DNA from 3 places in the Halomonas sp. BC1 genome. Region 1 is predicted to be linked to each of the others. Evidence: riboswitches for the same ligand, from Rfam matches in the RefSeq annotation. Region 1 holds a riboswitch; each other region holds the start of a gene.

Region 1 (6,791 bases):
TCCGTCTTTTCGCCGATTTTTGCCTTGTCTGGCCATCGCTCGCCGACCTTTCGTACAAAGCCTAGTGCCCGTGAGAGACGCCGGTGCCGCCCACCGCCACGATATTGAACGGCTTGCCTTCAAGGGCCATCTCATCGACCTTTTCGAAGGTTTCCGCACTGACGAAGTGCAGCGTTTCGGTAGCGGGGTCGGTGACCACGATATGCTCACCCGCCACGGCAATGCGTGGGCGCGGGTCGTTCCAGTGGCCATCCATGGAGTAGGGCTCGGTCAGGCGCAGCGACTGGGCCAGCTCGCCGTTCAGCACATCCAGTTGATGCAGCTGGCCGTCTTCGGTGAACACATAGGCGTAGCGGGCGCGAATCGGGTCCACCGCAAAGTGCACGCGACGGGTAGGCAGTTGCACCAGCTGGAAGCCTTCTTCACCTTCGGTGGGGTCGACCAGCAGCACCCGGTCTGGCCCGTAGTTACCCAGAAAGTACTGTAGTCCGGTGCCGCCCAACAGAGTGGAAGCACTGCCTTCCGGCAGGGAGCTAGGGTAGGGCAGGTGGGTGATCTGGGGCGTGCCGTCTTCCGTGGCGATCAGCAGCAGGCCGGTGTGGCAAGCCAACGCATAGAGACTGCCAGAGCCCGCCGCGCCGTGTAGCCCAGGGCAGGCCACTTCGTCGCCGACCAGGTGGCCATCGCTATCCAGCACCTTGGCACCGACCGGGCGCTGGGAAGCATCTTCCGGGTTGACCACCGTCACCACCGCATGCTGGTGGAATGGCACGGCCACCCCTTGGTGCGCTGCCTCCACCGGCACCGTACGGACCTCGGGGGCGTCTGCCAACAGGCTGCTTTCGGTGAACAGGCGGGCCTCGTCTTCACCATCGAACCACTGGGCAATGTAGCCCTGGCGCTCGATGAAGTGGGCGGGGCGCTCTCCTTCCAGAACCGTACTCAGCAGCGCCGGGTCGGCCACCTCGATATCGGCGTGGTCGCCGTGGTCATGGAAAGCGATGCCGGTATTGATCACCGACACCGTGTTTGCCGCTCCTTGCACGGCAAATACCGCCTCGCCGCTACGGGTGCGATGCAGCGCCGCCGGGCCTTCCAGCTCGAAGGTGTCCAGCAGCGACTTCTCCGTGGCGTCGATGACGTGGACCACGGCATCCTGCTGGTCGGCGACCACCAGCCGCCAGGCCGTGACGTTTTCATCGTGGGCATGGTCATGGCTATGGTTGGAGTGACCATGGGAGTGGTCGTGGGCCTGCACGGCGGCACTGCCTATTGCGAAAGCGAGCGCGGTCAACGCTTTGCCTACAAACATCGGGGTCATCGTTTCTCTCTCCTTGAGCCCAGAAGGGGCGTGGTTAATCACCTGGGTGGCTACTGCAGCGCCGTCACCAGGGTGTCGACGTTATGGCGCATCATGTCGAGGTAACTGGCCGCCGGGCCATCGTCCCGCGACAGCGCGTCCGAGTAGAGGGTGCCGCTGAGCGACAGGCCGGCCTCCTGAGCGATTTGCTCGACCAGCCGAGGGTTGGAAATGTTTTCGGCAAATACCGCCACGGCGCTTTGCTGCTCGATGGCATCGATCAGCTGCGCCACATGGGCGGCCGTGGCTTCGGATTCGGTGGAGACCCCCTGCGGGGCCAGAAAGCGCACGCCGTAGGCCTCTTCGAAGTAGCGAAAGGCATGGTGAGCCACCACCACGGTACGCCGGTATTCGGGAATCCTGGCGATGCGCGCGTGGATGTCCTGCTCCAGCGCTTCCAGGTCCTGATCGTAGCGCTGCTGGTTGGTGCGGTAGGTATCGCAGCCTTCTGGGTCCGCCTCGCAGAAGGCGTCGGCAATGCGCACTACGTACGCTTTGGCATTGGGCACCGACTGCCACGCGTGGGGGTCGTAGGGCGCTTCATGGAACACCGCCCGGTCGCCATAAAAGTGGTAGTGCCCGCCCATGGGGTCTTCGAGATGCACCGCGTGCTCCGAGACGGTGACCACACTGGCCTCGGTACCGCTGGCCTCGATCAGGCGGGTAAGAAAGCCCTCGAACATCAGGCCATTGATGAGCACCACGTCTGCCTGCGCCACCTGGCGAACGTCGGCGGGGGTGGGCTCGTAAACGTGGGTGTCGTCGTTGGCGCCCACGATGCTGGTCAGCGCGATGCGTTCGCCGCCAACCTGGCGGGCCAGGTCTTCGATGATCGAGAACGAGGCCACCACGTTCAGGGCGGGCTCATCGGCCATGGCGTTCAGGCTGCCCAGCGCCAACATGCCCGCCGCCAGCAGAGAAGGTACGCGTTTCAACAGACCCACGGTGAGGCTCCTTGATTGAATGTATATGTTATAACATAACAAAAAAAGAAGCCGAACATCAAAGAGGCCAAACATCCAGAGGGTTGCTCCCCCCGCCCGCAGGCGGGGGGAGAGCGCTCAGACCTCCTGGTACAGCTCGCTGCCTTCCCGGCGGAACTTCTCCGCCTGCTCCTGCATACCGCGCTTCACTGCTTCGGCATCGCTTTCGCTGGCGTTTTCCGGGGTGCGGTCGCGGTAGGTGTCGCGCACTTCCTGGCTGATCTTCATCGAGCAGAACTTCGGCCCGCACATGGAGCAGAAATGCGCCACCTTGGCGGAATCCTTCGGCAGGGTTTCATCGTGGTACTCCCGCGCGGTATCCGGGTCCAGGCCCAGGTTGAACTGGTCTTCCCAGCGGAACTCGAAGCGCGCTTTAGAGAGCGCGTTATCACGGCGCTGTGCCGCCGGATGGCCCTTGGCCAAATCTGCCGCGTGGGCGGCAATCTTGTAGGTGATGATGCCGGTTTTCACGTCATCCTTGTTGGGCAGGCCAAGGTGCTCTTTCGGCGTCACGTAGCAGAGCATGGCGCAGCCAAACCAGCCAATCATCGCCGCCCCAATGCCAGAGGTAATGTGGTCGTAGCCGGGGGCGATATCCGTTACCAGCGGCCCAAGGGTATAGAAGGGCGCTTCGTCGCAGTACTCCAGCTGCTTGTCCATGTTCTCTTTTACCAGGTGCATGGGCACGTGGCCGGGGCCTTCGATCATCACCTGTACATCGTGTTTCCAGGCAATGTGGGTCAATTCGCCCAGAGTTTTCAGCTCCGCCATTTGCGCTTCATCGTTTGCATCAGCAATAGAGCCCGGGCGCAGGCCGTCGCCCAGCGAGAACGCCACATCGTACTGCTTGCAGATCTCGCAGATCTCCTCGAAGTGGGTATACAGGAAGCTCTCCTGATGGTGATACAAGCACCACTTTGCCATGATGGAGCCGCCACGGCTGACAATGCCGGTGACGCGGTTGGCGGTGAGCGGCACGTAGCGCAGCAGCACCCCGGCGTGAATGGTGAAATAATCCACCCCCTGTTCCGCCTGCTCGATCAGCGTATCGCGGAAGATCTCCCAGGTGAGGTTTTCGGCAATGCCGTTGACCTTCTCCAGCGCCTGATAGATGGGCACCGTACCAATCGGCACCGGCGAGTTGCGGATGATCCACTCGCGGGTTTCATGGATGTTCTGGCCGGTGGAGAGATCCATGATGGTATCCGCACCCCAGCGGATGCCCCAGGTCATCTTGTCCACTTCCTCTTCGATGGAAGAGGTGACCGCCGAGTTGCCCAGGTTGCCGTTGATCTTCACCAGGAAGTTGCGGCCAATGATCATCGGCTCGCTTTCCGGGTGGTTGATGTTGTTGGGAATGATCGCCCGGCCACGAGCCACCTCATCGCGCACGAACTCCGGCGTGATCTCCTTGGGCAGGCTGGCACCGAAGCTCTGGCCCGCATGCTGATGGCCCAGAATGCGCTCTACTTCTGCCGTTCCCAACGCCTGGCGGCGCTGGTTTTCCCGCAGAGCGATGAACTCCATTTCCGGCGTGATGATGCCCTGGCGGGCGTAGTGCAGCTGGGTCACGTTCTTGCCCACTTTCGCCCGGCGGGGTGTGCGGCTTAAATCAAAGCGCAGCTGGGCAAGGGTGGGGTCGTTGGCGCGGCGCTGGCCGTACTGGCTGGTGGGGCCATCCAGAAACTCAGTGTCGTTGCGCTCTTCGATCCAGGCCCGGCGTAGCTCCGGCAGGCCCTGGCGCAAATCGATGTTGGCGCTGGGGTCGGTGTAGGGGCCGGAGGTGTCGTACACCAGCAGTGGCGGGTTCTGCTCATCCGCGCCGCTGGTTTTGGTGGGCGAGAGGGTGATCTCCCGAAATGGCACGCGAATATCCGGCCGCGAGCCTTCCACGTACACCTTGCGCGAGCCGGGCAGCGGCGCCACGGCGGCGGCATCGACCTGGGCGGTTTCGGCTAAAAAGTGTGCGGTGTTGCTTTTGACGGTCTTGGTCATGACGGTTGCTCTATGTGGTAGGAGATTATTCAGAAAGGTCTAAACCCATCTGCCAGAAGTCGATTTCCAGGCGGGTGGCATCGCGGAAGATTTTGCTCAGCTCACGAAAGCGGGCGGGGGTGACATCCGCCAGGCGGGCATCGAGCCACGCAAGCTCCGCCTGCATGGCGGCCTGGAACTCCTCGCCTTCGTACATGGCGATCCAGGCATCAAACGGGTTTTGCGCGCCGCGCAGCGTAGAAGGCTGCGCGTTCAGCCAGTTGGCGATTTCGCCGTAGCCCACCAGGCAGGGGGCCAGCGCCACGTGCAAATCGAGCAGGTCACCGCGATTGCCGGTGTCCAGCACATAGCGGGTGTAGGCCAGCGTGGCGCGGGCTTCAGGGAGTTCGGCAAGCTCCTGCTCGCTGATGCCCCACTCCTGGCAAAAGCCCACGTGCAGGCCCAGCTCCACGTCCACGATGGCTTTCAGGCCCTCGTGGGCCTGGCGTAGATCTGCCAGGGTGGGGCTTTTGTAAGCGGCTAGCGCATAGGCGCGGGCGAAGTGGATCAAGAACAGGTAATCCTGCTTCAGGTAGTGGCGAAACGACGCCTCAGGCAGCGTGGCGTTGCCCAGCTGGCGCACGAAATCGTGCTCGATATACGCGCGCCAATCGTCCTGGCAAGCGGTGGTGAGATCGGTAAAGCGGTAGCCCATGATGCCTCCGGTGGTACAGCGAACCGGCGCACGGGCGAAGGGAGAGTGAGTTGGGGCAAGGTATCAGGTGAACACGGCGCATCCCAACCACCGCTTGATTCCTACGCCGGTACTAGCCGGATCAGGTTCAACGGGCCCCGCCGTGACGACTTGCTGCAGCAGCCAGCCGTATAGCGATCTCAGCCGGTTCCACCGGCACCCCGTCAAGCAGTATTCAGCGCAGTGTAGGAGGCGAGAGGGGGAGATGCAAGGGGCGTTAGCTTGATCGAACACACGGGCTTCATGGAAGCATAACCGCCCTTCACTAACCCAATGGACTTCTGACCCAGTGCGCGACAAGCCCTGCCGTTCAGGGCGGAGAAGGATAGCGCAGACGCCGCAGGCGTCCTATAATACTGTATATGGTTACAGCAACCGGATCACCATGCAACGCCTCCAAGCCTACAAGTACGAACTGATGCCAGACGGCCAGCAAGCGCGGCAAATACGCCGCTTCGCTGGCTCGTGCCGGTTCATCTACAACAAGGCGCTGGCGTTGCAGAAAGAGCGCTACGAGCAGGGCGAGAAGAAGCTCGGCTATGCGGGTCTGTGCAAGCGACTCACCGAGTGGCGCAATAGCGCGGAAACCGCATGGCTGGCCGATTCGCCCGTGCATCCGTTGCAGCAGACGCTCAAGGATTTGGAGCGGGCCTACACCAACTTCTTCGCTAAGCGGGCGGACCTCCCGCGCTTCAAGAAGAAGGGCCAGTCGGATAGCTTCCGCTATCCCGACCCAAAACAGATCAAGCTCGATCATGGCAACAACCGCCTGTTTCTGCCAAAGCTGGGCTGGCTGCGCTATCGCAACAGTCGCGAGGTGTTGGGCGTGGTGAAGAACGTCACCGTGAGCCAGTCGGGCGGCAAGTGGTTCGTGAGCATTCAGACGGAGCGCGAAGTCGAGCAACCGGTGCCGCAGGCCACCAGCGCCATCGGTATCGATATGGGCATTACCCGCTTCGTCACCCTCTCGGACGGCGCGTTCTACGCGCCGCTTCACAGCTTCAAGCGGCATGAGGGTGCTCTGCGCAAGGCGCAACAGGCGATGAGCCGCAAGACGAAGTTCAGCAACAACTGGAAGAAGGCGAAAGCCCGCGTCCAGCGTATTCATTCCCGCATCGGCAATGCCCGCCGCGACTTCCTACACAAGGCCTCGAGCGCGATCAGCCAAAACCACGCGATGGTGTGTATTGAGGACTTGCAGGTACAGAATATGTCCAGGTCAGCGGCAGGCAGCACCGAAAATCCGGGGAAAAACGTTCGGGCCAAGTCCGGCCTGAACAAGTCCATCCTCGATCAAGGCTGGTTTGAGTTCCGCCGCCAGTTGGACTACAAGCTGGCCTGGAGAGGCGGATGGCTCGTCGCCGTGCCGCCGCAGAACACGAGCCGCACCTGTCCGTGCTGCGGCCATGTCTCGGCGGACAACCGGAAAACGCAGGCGCAATTCTTGTGCGTTGAATGCGGTTTCGAGGAAAACGCCGACGTGGTTGGGGCGATCAATGTGTTAAGGGCGGGGCACGCCCGGTTCGCCTGTGAAGTGAGCGGTGCAGTAATGCCGCCAGCAGCAGGAACCCACCGAAGCGACTCAGGGGCGGCTCAATGCCTCCACTGAGCGCCGTAGGAATCTCCAGCCTTTAGGCTGGGAGGATGCCAAGCGTTCCATCAGTTTCATGGGAGAATGCCTTAATAATGCTGTATTTAAAAACAGTATTATTGAGACGAG
Region 2 (6,791 bases), on a different contig from region 1:
GTCATGATACCCAGGCTGATGCGCAGCAGGGAAGTGGCATGCAGGTGTGATGCTTGGGTTGTCAGTGTCGTCGTCATGGTGTTCTCTCCTGCTTCCGTCAGGTGCAGCCGCCGGGTGGTGCGCTGTATCAGCCGCGCGCCCAGCGATTCCTCGAGCGCCATGACCCGGCGCGATAGCAAGGTGCGCGAGAGGTCCAGGGCCTCCGCCGCCCGCGTGTAACTGCCTAACTCGGCCACCTTGACGAAGGCTGCCAGTTGGTCGAACTGGGTCATGACCTGAAGAACGCCTGGGCCGCCTGACGTGGGTCAGGATGGCCGCAAATGGCCGAGATCACCGCGAGCCCGTGGGCACCGGCGGCTTTCACCTGGGCGGCGTGCTCGGCTTTCAAGCCGCCGATGGCCACGCTGGGCAGCGGGCAGGCACTGGCCAGTTGGGCCAGCCCGGTAAAACCGATGGGCTGCGCGTGGTCCTGCTTGCTCCCGGTGGCAAACACGGGCCCCAGCCCCACGTAATCCAGCAGCGCCACGGGGGCACGCTGCAACTGCTCCAGGGTATTGATGGAGAGCCCGATGATCGCCTGCTTGCCCAGTACCTGGCGGGCCTGCATCACGTCCGTATCGCTCTGGCCAACGTGCAAGCCGTCGGCACCGCTGGCGTGCGCCACGTTCAGCCGGTCATTGATGATCAGCGGCACTCCGCTACCTGCCAGCACTTCCTTGAGACGCTTGGCCTGGGCAATCATGGCTTCGTCGCTGGCCTGCTTGTCGCGTAGCTGGACCAGCGTGACGCCTCCTGCCACGGCGGCTTCCACGGTACGTTCCAGGCCCGTGGAGGCGCATAGCTGAGCATCCGTGACCAGATAGAGCGTAAGATCAACCGACATGCAGGGTCTCCGAGTGAGGTGGTGCTGGCAGGTCATCTGCCGTGAGCGAATACAGGGTATCCAGCAGCGTCACATGGAAACTGCCTGGCCCTTCGGCCTGCTGCCCGGCGTGACTGCCTGCCAGATTGAAGTAGGTCAGGGCGCCGAGCGTGGCGGCCAGCGGGGCGTGACGGTTGGCCGCTACGAAACCGGCGACCAGCGCGCTGAGCCCGCAGCCCAGGGTGGTTACCCGTGGCATCAGCGGGTGGCCGCCGGTCAAACGATACAGCGACTGGCCATCGGTGACGATATCGGTGGCCCCGGTCATGGCGACGACACAGTGATACCGACGCGCCAGGGTGATGGCCGCCTGGGTGGCATCGTCGGTGCTCACCGTGGCATCCACGCCCCGGCCCTGGTGGGCAAGGCCGCTCAGCGCCATGATTTCCGAGGCATTGGCACGAATCACGCTGGGCGAGTAAGCCAGCAGGGACAGGCAGGTTTGCTGGCGCAGCCGCGTGGCACCCACGGCAACCGGGTCCAGCACCCAGGGCACCGCGTGGGCCTGGGCTGATTGGGCGGCCAGCTGCATGGCTTCGGCCCAAGGGGCAGAGAGCGTACCGATGTTGATCGAGAGCGCTCCCGCGATGGCGGTAAATTCCGCCACTTCTTCCTGGGCATGCAGCATGGCGGGGGAGGCCCCGGCGGCCAGCAGCAGGTTGGCGGTACTGTTCATGGCAACGTAGTTGGTGATGCAGTGAACCAGCGGGGTCTGGTCACGCAGCGCGAGCAGCGTCTCGCGTGGGCTGGGTAGGGTCATGACTTCCTCCCGGCAGGGAGGTGGTGAATGGAAGCACCACGACTCCCTACGCCGGTGCTATCCGGTTCAGGTTCAAAGGGTGCGTCTCAGCCGCGTCGCGGCGCCCCTGTCGTAGGCGTACTATCCTCGGCCAGGCGGGAAGTGTAAAGCCAATGGCGCGGAAAGATCAGCGAAACGCGCTGGGTGTGCCGTAGGTCAGCATTTCATCGAGCGTCCACGATAAACCCCCCGTCTTGGGCGAGTGACAGCAGGGGGTGAGCGGCTCACCCAGTACATTGAGATCACGTGACATGCGGCCTCCTCAGGCAGGGACTAGAATTATCGCAGCACCGCCCTCATACATGGTCCAAGGGGCGGTAACGGCGGATTCGATGGGGTTCGCGTTAACAGCAGCCTAAAGCCTTGTACATGGTATGGGCTTCGTCAAAGTATTTACGTACCAAAGTGCTTACTTGGGTACCAATGGCCAGATACATCACACAGCAACAGGAGAAAGTCATGTCGTTTTCAGGTGAACAGTATCCCGGTGTTGCCCCTGCGGCTCCCCAGACCCAAGGGTTTCGGTTGAATCACACCATGCTGAGGGTCAAGGACCCGGAGCGCGCGCTGGCGTTCTATTCCCGCGTATTTGGCATGCAGGTGCTGCGGCGGCTGGATTTCGAAGAGATGCAGTTCTCGCTCTATTTTCTGGCTAACGTGGAAGCCGACGACCAGGTGCCGGAGGACCAGAACGCTCGCACCGCCTGGACTTTCAGCCAGAAGGGCCTGCTGGAACTGACCCACAACTGGGGCACCGAAACCGAGCAGGACTTTGCCTACCACGACGGCAATGCCGAGCCCCAGGGGTTTGGCCACATCTGCTTCAGCGTGCCGGACCTGGAGGCCGCCCAGGCCTGGTTCGACGAGCAGGATGTCACCTTCGTGAAGCGTGCCGACCAGGGCAAGATGAAAGACGTCATTTTCGTCAAGGACGCGGACGGCTACTGGATCGAAGTGATTCAGGCGGATCGCATGGCCGCATTGGGCGGCTAATATGGCACATTTGCTGTTCCGGTTGCGCCACGTGACCGATGAAGAGGCCATGGAAGTGCGCCAACTGCTGGATGAACACGGCTTCGACGTGTATGAAACCCAGGCGGGGTTCTTCCGCCTGGGGGTCGATGCCATCTGGCTGCGCAACCCGGCCCAGCGAGATGACGCCGAGGCGCTGCTGGCGCAGTACCAGGTCGAACGCCAGGCCAGCGCGCGAAAGGCCCACCAGGAGGCGGTGGCCCGCAACGAAGCACCGACCTGGGAGCGTCGTTTACGGGAACAGCCGATTCAGATCGCGCTGGTGATGGTCGCTGTCATCCTGATCGCACTGCTGACCCTGCTGCCGTTCATTGGGCTGGCGCGTTAGCCTGGCACACCGCATCCGTCAGGTGCCCGCGCTTCATGTACATCATGACGCCATGTTCACCGGCGCGCAGCGATGGAGTAGCCCCAGGTGGGAAGCGGCACCAGCTGCCCTGCGGGTATTCGTTGCCCGCCTCGTAGAGCGAGCCTTCCAGTACCAGCAGTTCCAGCCCGCCCGGTAGCGCAGGGTAATCGATGGCCACATCGTGCTCCCAGCGTTCCAGACTGACCTTCTCCTGTGCGTAGGTGTGCAGCATTTTGTAGCCGATGCCTGGCCGCCGGTCGGGCTGCCAGGGCAGGCGGTGGGCAGGAATGGCCAGCTGCAGCAGGTCGTTGTCATCGAACTGATGCAGTTTCACCAGAATCAGCGCACCTTCTTCGCCAATATGGGGCGTATGGCCAGTGCCAATGGGATTGCGCAGGTAGCTGCCCGCAGGGTAGCGGCCATGTTCGTCGGCAAACACGCCCTCCAGCACCAGAATCTCTTCACCGCCGCCATGGGTATGGTGGCTGAACTGGCTGTGCGGCGCGTAACGTACCAGGCTGGTGGCGCGGGCGACTTCCTCGCCAATCCGGTCCAGCATCATACGTTCCACGCCTGCACTGGGCGACGCGACCCAGCGATACTGCTCCGGCGTCATACAGGCAAAGTGGCTAAAATCGGCGTTCAGGCGCATGGGCTTGGCTCTTTGCGGGTGGTGGGCCAAGTCTCCGTATCTCGCGGATAAAATGCAATGCAAAAAAATACCGCCAGCGAGGCGGTATTTTTTCTTCACGGTAGCGATCAGTGACGATGACCATGATCATCGTGGCCCGGTTCGGCCAGGGCGGCGTGCAGCACCGTGGCGTTGTGGCGCATCATGCCCAAGTAAGTGCTGGCATCGCCCTCACTGGCCAGCGCATCCGCGTAAAGCGTGCCTGCAATGGGCAGGCCGGTTTCTTCGGCCAGTTGCACGATAATGGACTGGTTGGTCATGTTCTCGTGGAACAGCGCCTGAACGTTCGCCTGCTCGATCACGTCCACCAGCGCTGCCATGCTGGCGCCGCTGGGGTCTGCTTCGGTAGAGAGCCCCACCGGCGACAGGAAGTTGACCCCATAGGCACGGGAGAAGTAACCGAAGGAGTCGTGGCCGGTGATGACGCTGGCGGAAGCCGGGATCTCACTGATCAGCGCACGAATTTCGGCATCCAGCTCCGCCATGTCAGCCAGGTAGCGATCGGCATTGGCCTGGTACTGCTCGGCGTTGTCCGCATCGACTTCCATCAAACCGTCGCGGATGTTCTCGACGTAGACCCGCGCCTGGGTCATGTCCTGCCAGGCATGGGGATCATCGTCGCCGTGCTCGTGGTCATGACCGTGACTGTGGTCATGTCCATGATCGTGGTCGTGATCGTCATGCCCATGATCGTCATGGCCCGCGTAGGCCAGGGCGTTGATGCCATCCGTTGCGGTGACCACCGGGCCTTGATAGTCGCTGGAGTCGATCAGTCGCTCCATCCAGCCTTCGAACAGCAGGCCGTTGAAGACCACCAGGTCGGCCTCGGCCAGTGCACGGGCATCACCTGGGCGCGGCGAGTAGACGTGTGCATCGCCGTCAGGGCCGACCAGGGAAGTGACCTCGACATGCTCGCCGCCCACGTTCTCGACCATATCGGCCAGAATCGAGAAGCTGGTGACCACCTGCACACGCTCATTGGCGATGGCGGCAGGCAGGGCCAGCATGGCCGAAACGCCTACCAGCCAGCGGGACGTATGGGAAAGGGACATGACAAACTCCTTTAGTGAATGATCAGGATGTCTGCTCCAGGGCGAGTGGCGTGGTCTTGCGTCGCAGCTTGGCCGCTAAGCTGTGATAGCGGCCAAACAGCGCTGACAACAAGTAAGCCACCCCTGCGAGCAGGATAATGCTTGGCCCCGAAGGGGTGTCAAAATGGAACGACAGCAGCAGCCCGCCAGTGCTCGACACCATGGCCAGCACCACCGCGATGCCGATCAAACCTTCCAGCCGCTTGCTCCAGAACCGGGCTGCCGTGGCGGGCAGCATCATCAGCCCCACGGCCATCAGCGTGCCCAGGGTTTGGAAGCCCGCCGTCAGGTTCAGCACCAGCAGCCCCAGAAACACGCTATGCACCCAGCCACTGCGGTGGCTTTGGCCGCGCAAGAAAAGCGGGTCCAGGCACTCCACCACCAGCGAGCGGAAAATCACCGCCAGCGTGACCACGATGAGCGTGCTGATACCGGCAATCAGCAGCAGGGCGGTCGAGTTGATGGCCAGAATGGAGCCAAACAGCACGTGGGTTAAATCCACGCTGCTGCCGCCCATGGAAATCAACATGACGCCCGCCGCCAACGAAATGATGAAAAAACTCGCCATGGCTGCGTCTTCCCGCTGGCCGCCCATTTTGGAAACGGCCCCGGCCAGTAGCGCCACCAAGAGCCCGAACAGCACGCCGCCCACACTCATCACCGGCAGCGAAAACCCCGCCAGCAAAAAGCCCAGCGCCACCCCCGGCAAAATGGCATGGGCCATGGCATCGCCAATCAGGCTCATGCCGCGCAGCACCAGAAACACGCCCAGCGGCGGCGCGGCCAAGGAAAGTGCCAGCCCACCCACCACGGCGCGGCGCATGAATCCGTAATCGAACGGCGCGATAAACCACGCGTCAAGCAGTGCCAGCATGACGACCTCCCAACGAGAAGGGCGCCACTTGGGCGGGGGCATGCTGCGTGTGCAAGGCACTCGGCGCCACCCAACGGCCATGGCCGTCGCTCAGCATCAGCACCTCATCGGCCAGGCGGCGCAGGTGGTCCATGTCGTGCAGCACGATGATGATCGTCACGCCTTCATCGGCCATCTGGCGCAGGATACGGATCAAGATATCCACTGTGTCGCTATCCACGTTGGCGAACGGCTCATCCAGCAGCAGCAGCTCGGCTTCCTGCATCAGCGTGCGGCCAATCAGCGCCCGCTGGCGCTGGCCGCCGGACAGCTCGCCCAGTGGCCGATGTGCCAAATGGGAGATGCCCAGCCGCGCCATGATCTCGCGCCCCTTGCGGTAGTGCGCCGCGCAGTAACCTTTCATGGCCCCATGGCTTGGCCAGCTGCCGGTCATCACCAGCTCTTCCACGCTCATGGGGAAGGTGAGGTCTAACGCCAGCTGCTGGGGCAGCCAGGCACGGCGCGCTTTATCCACCGTGCATACCACCTTGCCGCTAATCGGCCGAAGCTCACCCATAATGGCCTGAATCAGCGTGCTTTTACCGGCACCGTTCGCACCAATCAGCGCGGTGATCGCGCCGCGCTTGATGTCGCCGTCTACATGCTCCAGCACGGTGCGCCCTCCCTGTGCCAGGTGCAGGTCGTGCAGTTGCAGGCGAGAAGAGGAACGCTCACTCATAGCGGCCACCCGCCTGCCCACGCCACCAGCCCCCACAACGCCAGCAGGGGAAGGGCAACCAACCCCAGCCGTTTGGTGGCCGACAACGACATCAGCGAAAAATGACAAGGACCTTCCTTGTTATGGCGATGCATGTGCTCACTCATCGAGCAACCTCACTCACGAATAAATAAGTTATAACATAACGAATAGAGAAACAAAAAAAGAGCCGCATATTTTACGCGCTCATGCGGCCCTGACAACGACAAGCGTACCTATAAAAAGTGCCCGGCAAGCCGAGCACGAAAAGCAGCCTGGCCCACCTTCAGAACCGCC
Region 3 (6,791 bases), on a different contig from region 1:
CTCGATCTGCTGCTCCAGACTACGATGCAGCGCCGCAAGGTCGCGTTTGAAGCTGGCATTGCGCTTCTCTTGCTGAATCAAGCGCTCGCGCAAATGAATTTCACCGGACACCACATCGGCCAGGTCCTGTAGCGCGGTGAACTCCTGGGGGGTTAGTTCGCGGGGCCGGGTATCCATGGCACACAGTGACCCCAACACCAGCCCCTGGGTGGTTTTCAGAGGGATGCCGACGTAGAAGCGGATGCCGTCGGGCTTATCGACGTAAGGATTATTGGCAAAGCGGGGGTCCAGGCGTGCATCGTTGACGACCAACGGCGCTTCCGCCAGCACGGTATAGGCACAAAACGCCACGTCGCGAGGAGTTTCCGAAAGCTCCAGCCCCACCTGAGACTTGAACCACTGTCGGTCGGTATCCACGAGCGTCACCGTGGAAAGTGGTACCCCCAACAGCACGGTGACCAACCGAGTCACTCGGTCGAATACCGGCTCATTGGGGGTGTCCAGTAACGCCAGCTCTTGCAAAGCAGCAATGCGCGACGCTTCATTGGATGGCAACAGGTGGCTCATGGTGGTTACACCCGATATATAGTTAACACTCCTTTGTGTATTTCAAACCCTTTCGACATCATAGCGCGAAACTACACAGTCTGCCTAACGCGTTGATTTTTTTAACACCTTGCCCGAAGGGAGCCACCACGCCACGAGGATACTCACCAGGCTCGAGAGCATCAGCGCCCCCACGAAGGGACCAAGAGTAGGAATACTGCCAGGAAACGTGGCGGCCATGATGCCCGCCATCAAGGAGCCTTGCCCCAGCCAGCCCGGCAATACCGCCCCCACCAGCCCCGCCACGCCACCGCTGATGGCCGCCAGCGGCGACATGCGTTGCCACAGGCCCAGCAGCACTGGCACCACGATGGCCGCACACAGCAAGTCGGCTATCAAAAACAGCCTCAGTACCGATAGCCCTTGCAAGGCGATGAGGATCACCGGCACCATCAGCAGCACCGTGATCCAGCGCGCTGCATGCAACGCTTTTGGTTGATCTCCCGTTGCCCACAGCGAGGCAATGCCGTTTTGCAACGTATCCACGCTGGAAGTCACCAGCGTGACGGCCAGCACCAGAGCCGGGAGTGTGATCCAGACAGGAGCCTCTGCCAACAGGGCAAAAAAGGGCATCGGTGGCTCGCCCAGGCTCACCCCACTGAGTGCCGCCATCATGCCGACACCACCAATCACCATGACCACCAGCACCGTCATGACGGCCCCCAGCCACGCGCCACGGCCAAGACTGGCGCTATCCTGAGCCGCCCAGAGCCGCTGCCAGTAGCCCTGGTGAAACAAATTGGCCGCGGTCACGGCAATGATCAGCGTCAGCGCCACGCTCAGCGACGCCCCGAGGGGGACGTCCGGTAGCGCCGCATCGCTGGGCATGGAAGGCAGGCGCCATAACGTGACGCCCGCCACGGCGCATAACAGTATCAAGAGCAGCCAGGCCTGCCAGCGGTCGGTGGCCAAACTGGCGCGCAGGCCACCGAGCACGGTATAGATGAGGGTCGTCAGCGCCACACCAATGATGACCCAGGCAGGCGGAACGTCTGACAGTAGCGCGGTAATGGCGCCGATGGCCGTCAGCTCAGCTGCCAGAAAGCACCCCATATACGCCACGGAGGCAAGCGTGACATAGTGACGGACCCCCTTGCCATAACACGCTTCGGCAAACTCGGCGATACTGCGCCCGGCGGGTAGCGCACGACGTATTCTGGGGCCATAAAGCCCCAGCACCAGGAAGGGCAGCGCCGAGCCCACGGCATAGCCCAGCAGCGCCACCGGCCCCACGAAGGCGCCAATTTCAGGCGGCGCAAAGAGAATCCAGGCCCCCATTCCCGAGGCCAGAAAAGAGAACCCCAGGGTCGTTGCCGTTTGCGAGTTGCGCGCCGTGACGTAGTCATCCAGCGAGCTTCCCCCAAAACGCGCCCGAAGGCCTAAAAATGCAAAGCAGCACAGCGCTGCGCCCAGCACTGCAGACGTCAGGTACGGCATGTCGCGCTTCCTCCGCCGGTACTATCCGGATCAGGTTCCAGGGTCTGCATGGCGTGCATTCTCAGCCCACGAAGGGCTCCCCTGGCGACAGTGAATGAAGGCGGTATCTTCACTGAAAGGAGCGCCCTGGTAAAGCGCTGCCGTGCGTTATGCGCCCTTGCCTAGGCAGGTTTGGGCACGCGCCCCATCAGGTAGAACTCCGAGTAATGACGCAGACATGCTTACCTCTTTTTTGTCGTGTTGATAAACGCCTTGCGCGATACGGGGTCATGGTTAACAAAATGCTAACGGATTAGACTTTCATTACACCTTGAGGCTCGCCATACTCTTATCGACTGTATTTCATAAAAAAGGCAGCGTTGAGCAAACGGCGTCTGTAACAGGGAAACCACCATGTCTTATTCTGAAGCAAGAGAGCACACGCCGGGGCGTTTGCATGCATTGTTCGCCGACCCTTACCGTGCGTTCGAAAACGACACGGATGAACGCCAGCTGCATATCCGTATCATGCTTCATGCCTTATTGGCCCGCCCCATCGCCCGGGGTCAAATTACGCTACGTGTCATTCACGGCTGGGAGAACGGCGGTTTCGAGCCAGCCGACCTGCAACATGCGGACTTCCATCTCAACAGCCTGGCAGATTTTCATGCTGCTGCTGCGCGCTTTACGGCGGCGAATCAGCAAAATGCACCGCTGCCCGCCGATGGCAGCGCCATTCTGGCAGAACCGCTGGCCGACGCCATTGCCGATGCCGAGGCCGAAGGTCTGGTCTTGAACGAAGACATTCGAGAAACACCCGCTCGCTGGCAAGCGTTCGAAGGGGGGTTAGCGCTGTACACGCTGTTCAAGATGTATCACCGCCTGGTGTACGGCGAAGACGACACCTATCGCTGCTCTCAGTGCGAAACTCCCCACGGGCTGCGAGAAATCCATGAGTTCCATCTTGAAGAGGGCGAGTTTGCACTCCTTGCGCCACTCAACGATGAACAGGATGCTCCTTACCTGCTGGTGCTGCATGAAAGCCAACTGGAGCCTATAGAACAGCTCCTGCGCGACAGCCTGCCACTTTTCGAACCCGTCTGATCCCCAGGGGCCCTCTGCCGTGGCAGAGGGCCCCTGATGCGTCAGCGGTTCGCCAAATATCTAGAGCGCAATGGTGCTATTGATGCCGCTGGAGACGTTTTCGGGCTCGAACCAGCGTGCGGTCACCGTTTTGGTTTGCGTCCAGAACGCGATGGCCTGCTTGCCGTTGGGGCCCAAATCCCCCAGTTTGGAAGCCCGAGAGCCGGTGAAGCTGAAATAGGCCACCGGCACCGGAATCGGCACGTTGATACCGATCTGACCAACGTCGATATCGGTTTCGAATCGGCGCGCCACCCAGCCCGAGTTGGTGAAAATCGACGTGCCGTTGCCGTTCGGGTTGGCGTTGATGAAGTCGATGGCATCATCCAGCGTCTCGACCCCCACCACGCATAGCACCGGACCGAATATTTCTTCCCGGTAAATGGTCATCTCCGGCGTGACGTTGGCAAACAGCGTCGGCCCCACGAAGTTGCCCTCCGGATACCCTTCTACTGTGTAGCCTCGGCCATCCACCAGCAGCGTGGCCCCCTCTTTTTCACCGGCGGTGATCAAGCGCTCGACACGCTCCTTGGCCTGAGGAGACACCAGCGGCCCCAGGTCGGCATCCCGCTGGGTACCGGGGCCGACCTTCATGCTACGGGCGCCTGCTTCGATATCGCTCAGCCACTCCTGCGCCTCGCCTACCAGCACCACCACCGAGTTGGCCATACAGCGCTGACCCGCTGCCCCAAAGGCCGACCCCAGCAGGCTGTCGATGGCCTGACTACGGTTGGCATCCGGCATCACCACACAGTGGTTCTTGGCCCCCATCATGGACTGCATACGCTTACCTGCCGCCGCCGCACGGCCATACAGCAGCGATCCCACATGGGTAGAGCCAATGAACGACAGCGCCTTGATGTCCTGATGGTCGGCAATCTGGTTGGCAACTTCGGGCCCGCCATGCACCACGTTGAGCACGCCCGCCGGAATACCCGCCTCATGGGCCAGTTCCACCAGCCGCATGGTCGAGCTGGGGTCCTGCTCGGAAGGCTTCAGAACGAACGTATTGCCCGTGGCAATGGCCAGCGGAAACATGAAGCAAGGCAGCATGATGGGGAAGTTGAACGCCGTGATCCCGGCGCCCACGCCCAGCGGCTGATGCATGGTATACACATCGACCTCATTGGCCGCGTTTTCGGCGAGTTCACCCAGTTGCAGAGACGCAATCGAGCAGGCGTGCTCGACCACTTCCAGCCCGCGGCCTACTTCGCCTTCTGCGTCAGGCAGCGTCTTGCCATGCTCTTCGGTGATCAGCGCGGCGAGTTCCGCGGTATGCTCACGAATCAGGGCCTGAAGTTTCAGCATGATGCGCATGCGCTTGCCCAGCGGCACCTTGCGCCACTCCTTGAACGCGGTTTTGGCACTGGCAATGGCACGCTCTACCTCGTCAGGGGTACAGAAAGGCACCCGGGCCACGACCTGCTGGGTCGCCGGATTGACGACATCGCGCCACTCCTGGCTTTGCGACTCGACCGGCTGGCCATCGATATACATGGGTATCTGGCGAACGGACATACAGACGTTCCTCGTGGTTGTGTTTGTTATGGGGTTGAATAAGGAGCCCCTAGGGTATATCAGCAAGTTGACGTAAACGTCAATTAGCCACTCGATAAAGCTAAATTCACCGCACTGGGGAAATAGCCTTTCCCTCAAGGAAAGAGCCTCGCTATGCTGTCAGGGCGCCTTCTCAACCTGCCTATCGACGATGCATAACGTGGCTTTCCACAAGGAGGTATCCATGCAAGCGTTCAATTGCCAGTGCGGCAACCCGCTGTTCTTCGAGAACACCCATTGTGTTGCCTGTGAGTCGGAAGTCGGCTGGTGCCCGGCCTGCAGCAATATCGTTGCCTTGGCCCCTTTGGAAGGCGGCGGATACCGCTGCACCCACGAAGGCTGCGGCACCCTCTTGATGAAGTGCCATAATTACGCGGTAGAGAACGTATGCAACCGCATGGTGATCATGACCGAAGGCGAAGCCGACACGCTGTGCGACTGCTGCCGCTACAACGATGTGATTCCCGACCTGAACGTAGAGGGTCACCGCGAGCGCTGGGCCGCACTGGAAGCTGCCAAGCGTCGTCTGTTCCACACCCTGGAGATTCTCAAGCTCCCCCACGGAACCCAGGGCGATGATATTCGCGTCCCCTTGAGCTTCTCGTTCATGGCCGACGCCCTCCCTGACAAAGGGCTCTGGCGCTCCACGGCGAATCAGGAGAAAGTCTATACCGGCCATGCCAACGGCCATATCACCATCAACGTCAAGGAAGCCGACGACGTCGAGCGTGAGCGACTGCGGGTGGACATGAACGAGTCGCACCGCACCCTGATCGGTCATTTTCGCCATGAGGTGGGGCATTACTACTGGGACTTGTTGGTCAAGGATCAGGATGAGGCCGCCAGCGTCCGAGTGTTTGGCGACCATAACGCCCCCACCTACGGTGATGCGCTGGAAACCTACTATCAGCAAGGCGCGCCGGCCGACTGGCCAACACGGTTCATTTCTGCCTATGCCGCCATGCACCCGTGGGAGGACTTCGCCGAAACCTTTGCGTTTTATCTGGACATGGTGGCCGTGCTGGACACCGCTTTGCACATGGGGATTTCACGAGCCGAATATGACGGCACGCTGGACAGCATGTTGAGAGCATTTCATCAGGTGGGGATGGTCGTCAATGAGCTCAACCGTGATATGGGGCTACTGGACCTGGCACCGGGGGTACTGCCTCCCCCGGTGCGTGACAAGCTGGCGTACCTTCATGAGTTGGTACACAACGCCAGCGCTAACGCTCGATCTACTTGATCAATCGTTATCATGATCCCCCAGGTGGCCCTGACTTTGTCGCTGGGTCACCTTGGGCACGTTGTCGCTATTCACGAAGTACGTTGCCCTGAGCGTGTCATGGATCGCGGCAAAGCCAATCTGTAGCTCATCCACGAACGCATGCAACTTGCTGGGGGAGTGAGCCAACGCCTGGATATCGGCATCGACCACATCGGCACGCACCAGCGACACCGTGGCGGCCACCCGGTCCTGCCTGGGCAGTAGCTGTAGCTCATGGCCCAGCGTTTCCAGGCTACAGGCAATCGAGCGCGGCAGGTTCGGGTCCTGCAGCAGATAGCGCAGCACATCGGGGCCCCGCACTCTCAGCCGCACTTCCTGACGGTACATTTGATAGGCCGTCAGCGACTTGAGCACGCTCATCCACTGAAGGTTTTCGAACGGCAATAGCTCTTCGGGGTTCTGGGGCAGCAGGCTCGCGGAACGTACGTCCACAATACGCGTGGTCATGTCGGCCCGCTCCAGATGCCTTCCCAACTGGATGAAGGTGCGTGCCGAGCCATGACTCAAGGTGCCTTCGATCAGGCCAGTCAGCGTCTGGCAGCCGCGAATCACGTTCTTCAGGAAGGCATCGCGACGGCGCGGGCTGACACCGTTTTCCGCATGGTCGGCCACGCTCAAATAGAGCTGGTTGACCTCCTCCCAGATCTCCCTGGGCACCACGTCTCGGGTAGTGCGCAGGTTTTCCCGAGCACTGGCCAGCGCCGAAAGAATCGAACTGCCATTCTGCGCATCGGCACACAAAAAATGCACTACGCTACGCTCGTCAAAGCTGGAGTGGCGC

The links. Region 1 has a riboswitch for thiamine pyrophosphate ahead of tenA (thiaminase II). Riboswitches for the same ligand answer to the same signal wherever they lie in the genome.
Region 2: another riboswitch for thiamine pyrophosphate. It lies ahead of thiM (hydroxyethylthiazole kinase); the one in region 1 lies ahead of tenA (thiaminase II).
Region 3: another riboswitch for thiamine pyrophosphate. It lies ahead of B7L72_RS02265 (sodium:solute symporter); the one in region 1 lies ahead of tenA (thiaminase II).

What each region holds. Positions count from the first base shown of each region.
Region 1 covers NZ_LFGS01000019.1:456,190-462,980, forward strand. Annotated here, with positions in the region: gene aztD (zinc metallochaperone AztD) at 62-1,321, opposite strand; gene aztC (zinc ABC transporter substrate-binding protein AztC) at 1,372-2,304, opposite strand; gene thiC (phosphomethylpyrimidine synthase ThiC) at 2,422-4,338, opposite strand; gene tenA (thiaminase II) at 4,364-5,032, opposite strand; TPP riboswitch at 5,114-5,245, opposite strand; gene B7L72_RS16165 (RNA-guided endonuclease TnpB family protein) at 5,457-6,680, shown strand.
Region 2 covers NZ_LFGS01000003.1:15,508-22,298, reverse strand. Annotated here, with positions in the region: gene B7L72_RS00840 (DoxX family protein) at 1-77, opposite strand, end outside; partial or broken gene B7L72_RS18420 (helix-turn-helix domain-containing protein) at 84-272, opposite strand; gene thiE (thiamine phosphate synthase) at 269-883, opposite strand; gene thiM (hydroxyethylthiazole kinase) at 873-1,682, opposite strand; TPP riboswitch at 1,709-1,800, opposite strand; gene B7L72_RS18790 (DUF2237 domain-containing protein) at 1,849-1,974, opposite strand; gene gloA (lactoylglutathione lyase) at 2,181-2,714, shown strand; gene B7L72_RS00820 (DUF6164 family protein) at 2,716-3,081, shown strand; gene B7L72_RS00815 (cupin domain-containing protein) at 3,062-3,754, opposite strand; gene B7L72_RS00810 (metal ABC transporter solute-binding protein, Zn/Mn family) at 3,862-4,845, opposite strand; gene B7L72_RS00805 (metal ABC transporter permease) at 4,868-5,758, opposite strand; gene B7L72_RS00800 (metal ABC transporter ATP-binding protein) at 5,742-6,476, opposite strand; gene B7L72_RS18415 (hypothetical protein) at 6,473-6,622, opposite strand; gene B7L72_RS00795 (hypothetical protein) at 6,781-6,791, opposite strand, start outside.
Region 3 covers NZ_LFGS01000004.1:143,098-149,888, forward strand. Annotated here, with positions in the region: gene B7L72_RS02260 (diguanylate cyclase domain-containing protein) at 1-567, opposite strand, end outside; gene B7L72_RS02265 (sodium:solute symporter) at 652-2,043, opposite strand; TPP riboswitch at 2,033-2,136, opposite strand; gene B7L72_RS02270 (hypothetical protein) at 2,437-3,126, shown strand; gene B7L72_RS02275 (CoA-acylating methylmalonate-semialdehyde dehydrogenase) at 3,187-4,683, opposite strand; gene B7L72_RS02280 (zinc-binding metallopeptidase family protein) at 4,907-5,968, shown strand; gene B7L72_RS02285 (alpha-E domain-containing protein) at 5,969-6,791, opposite strand, start outside.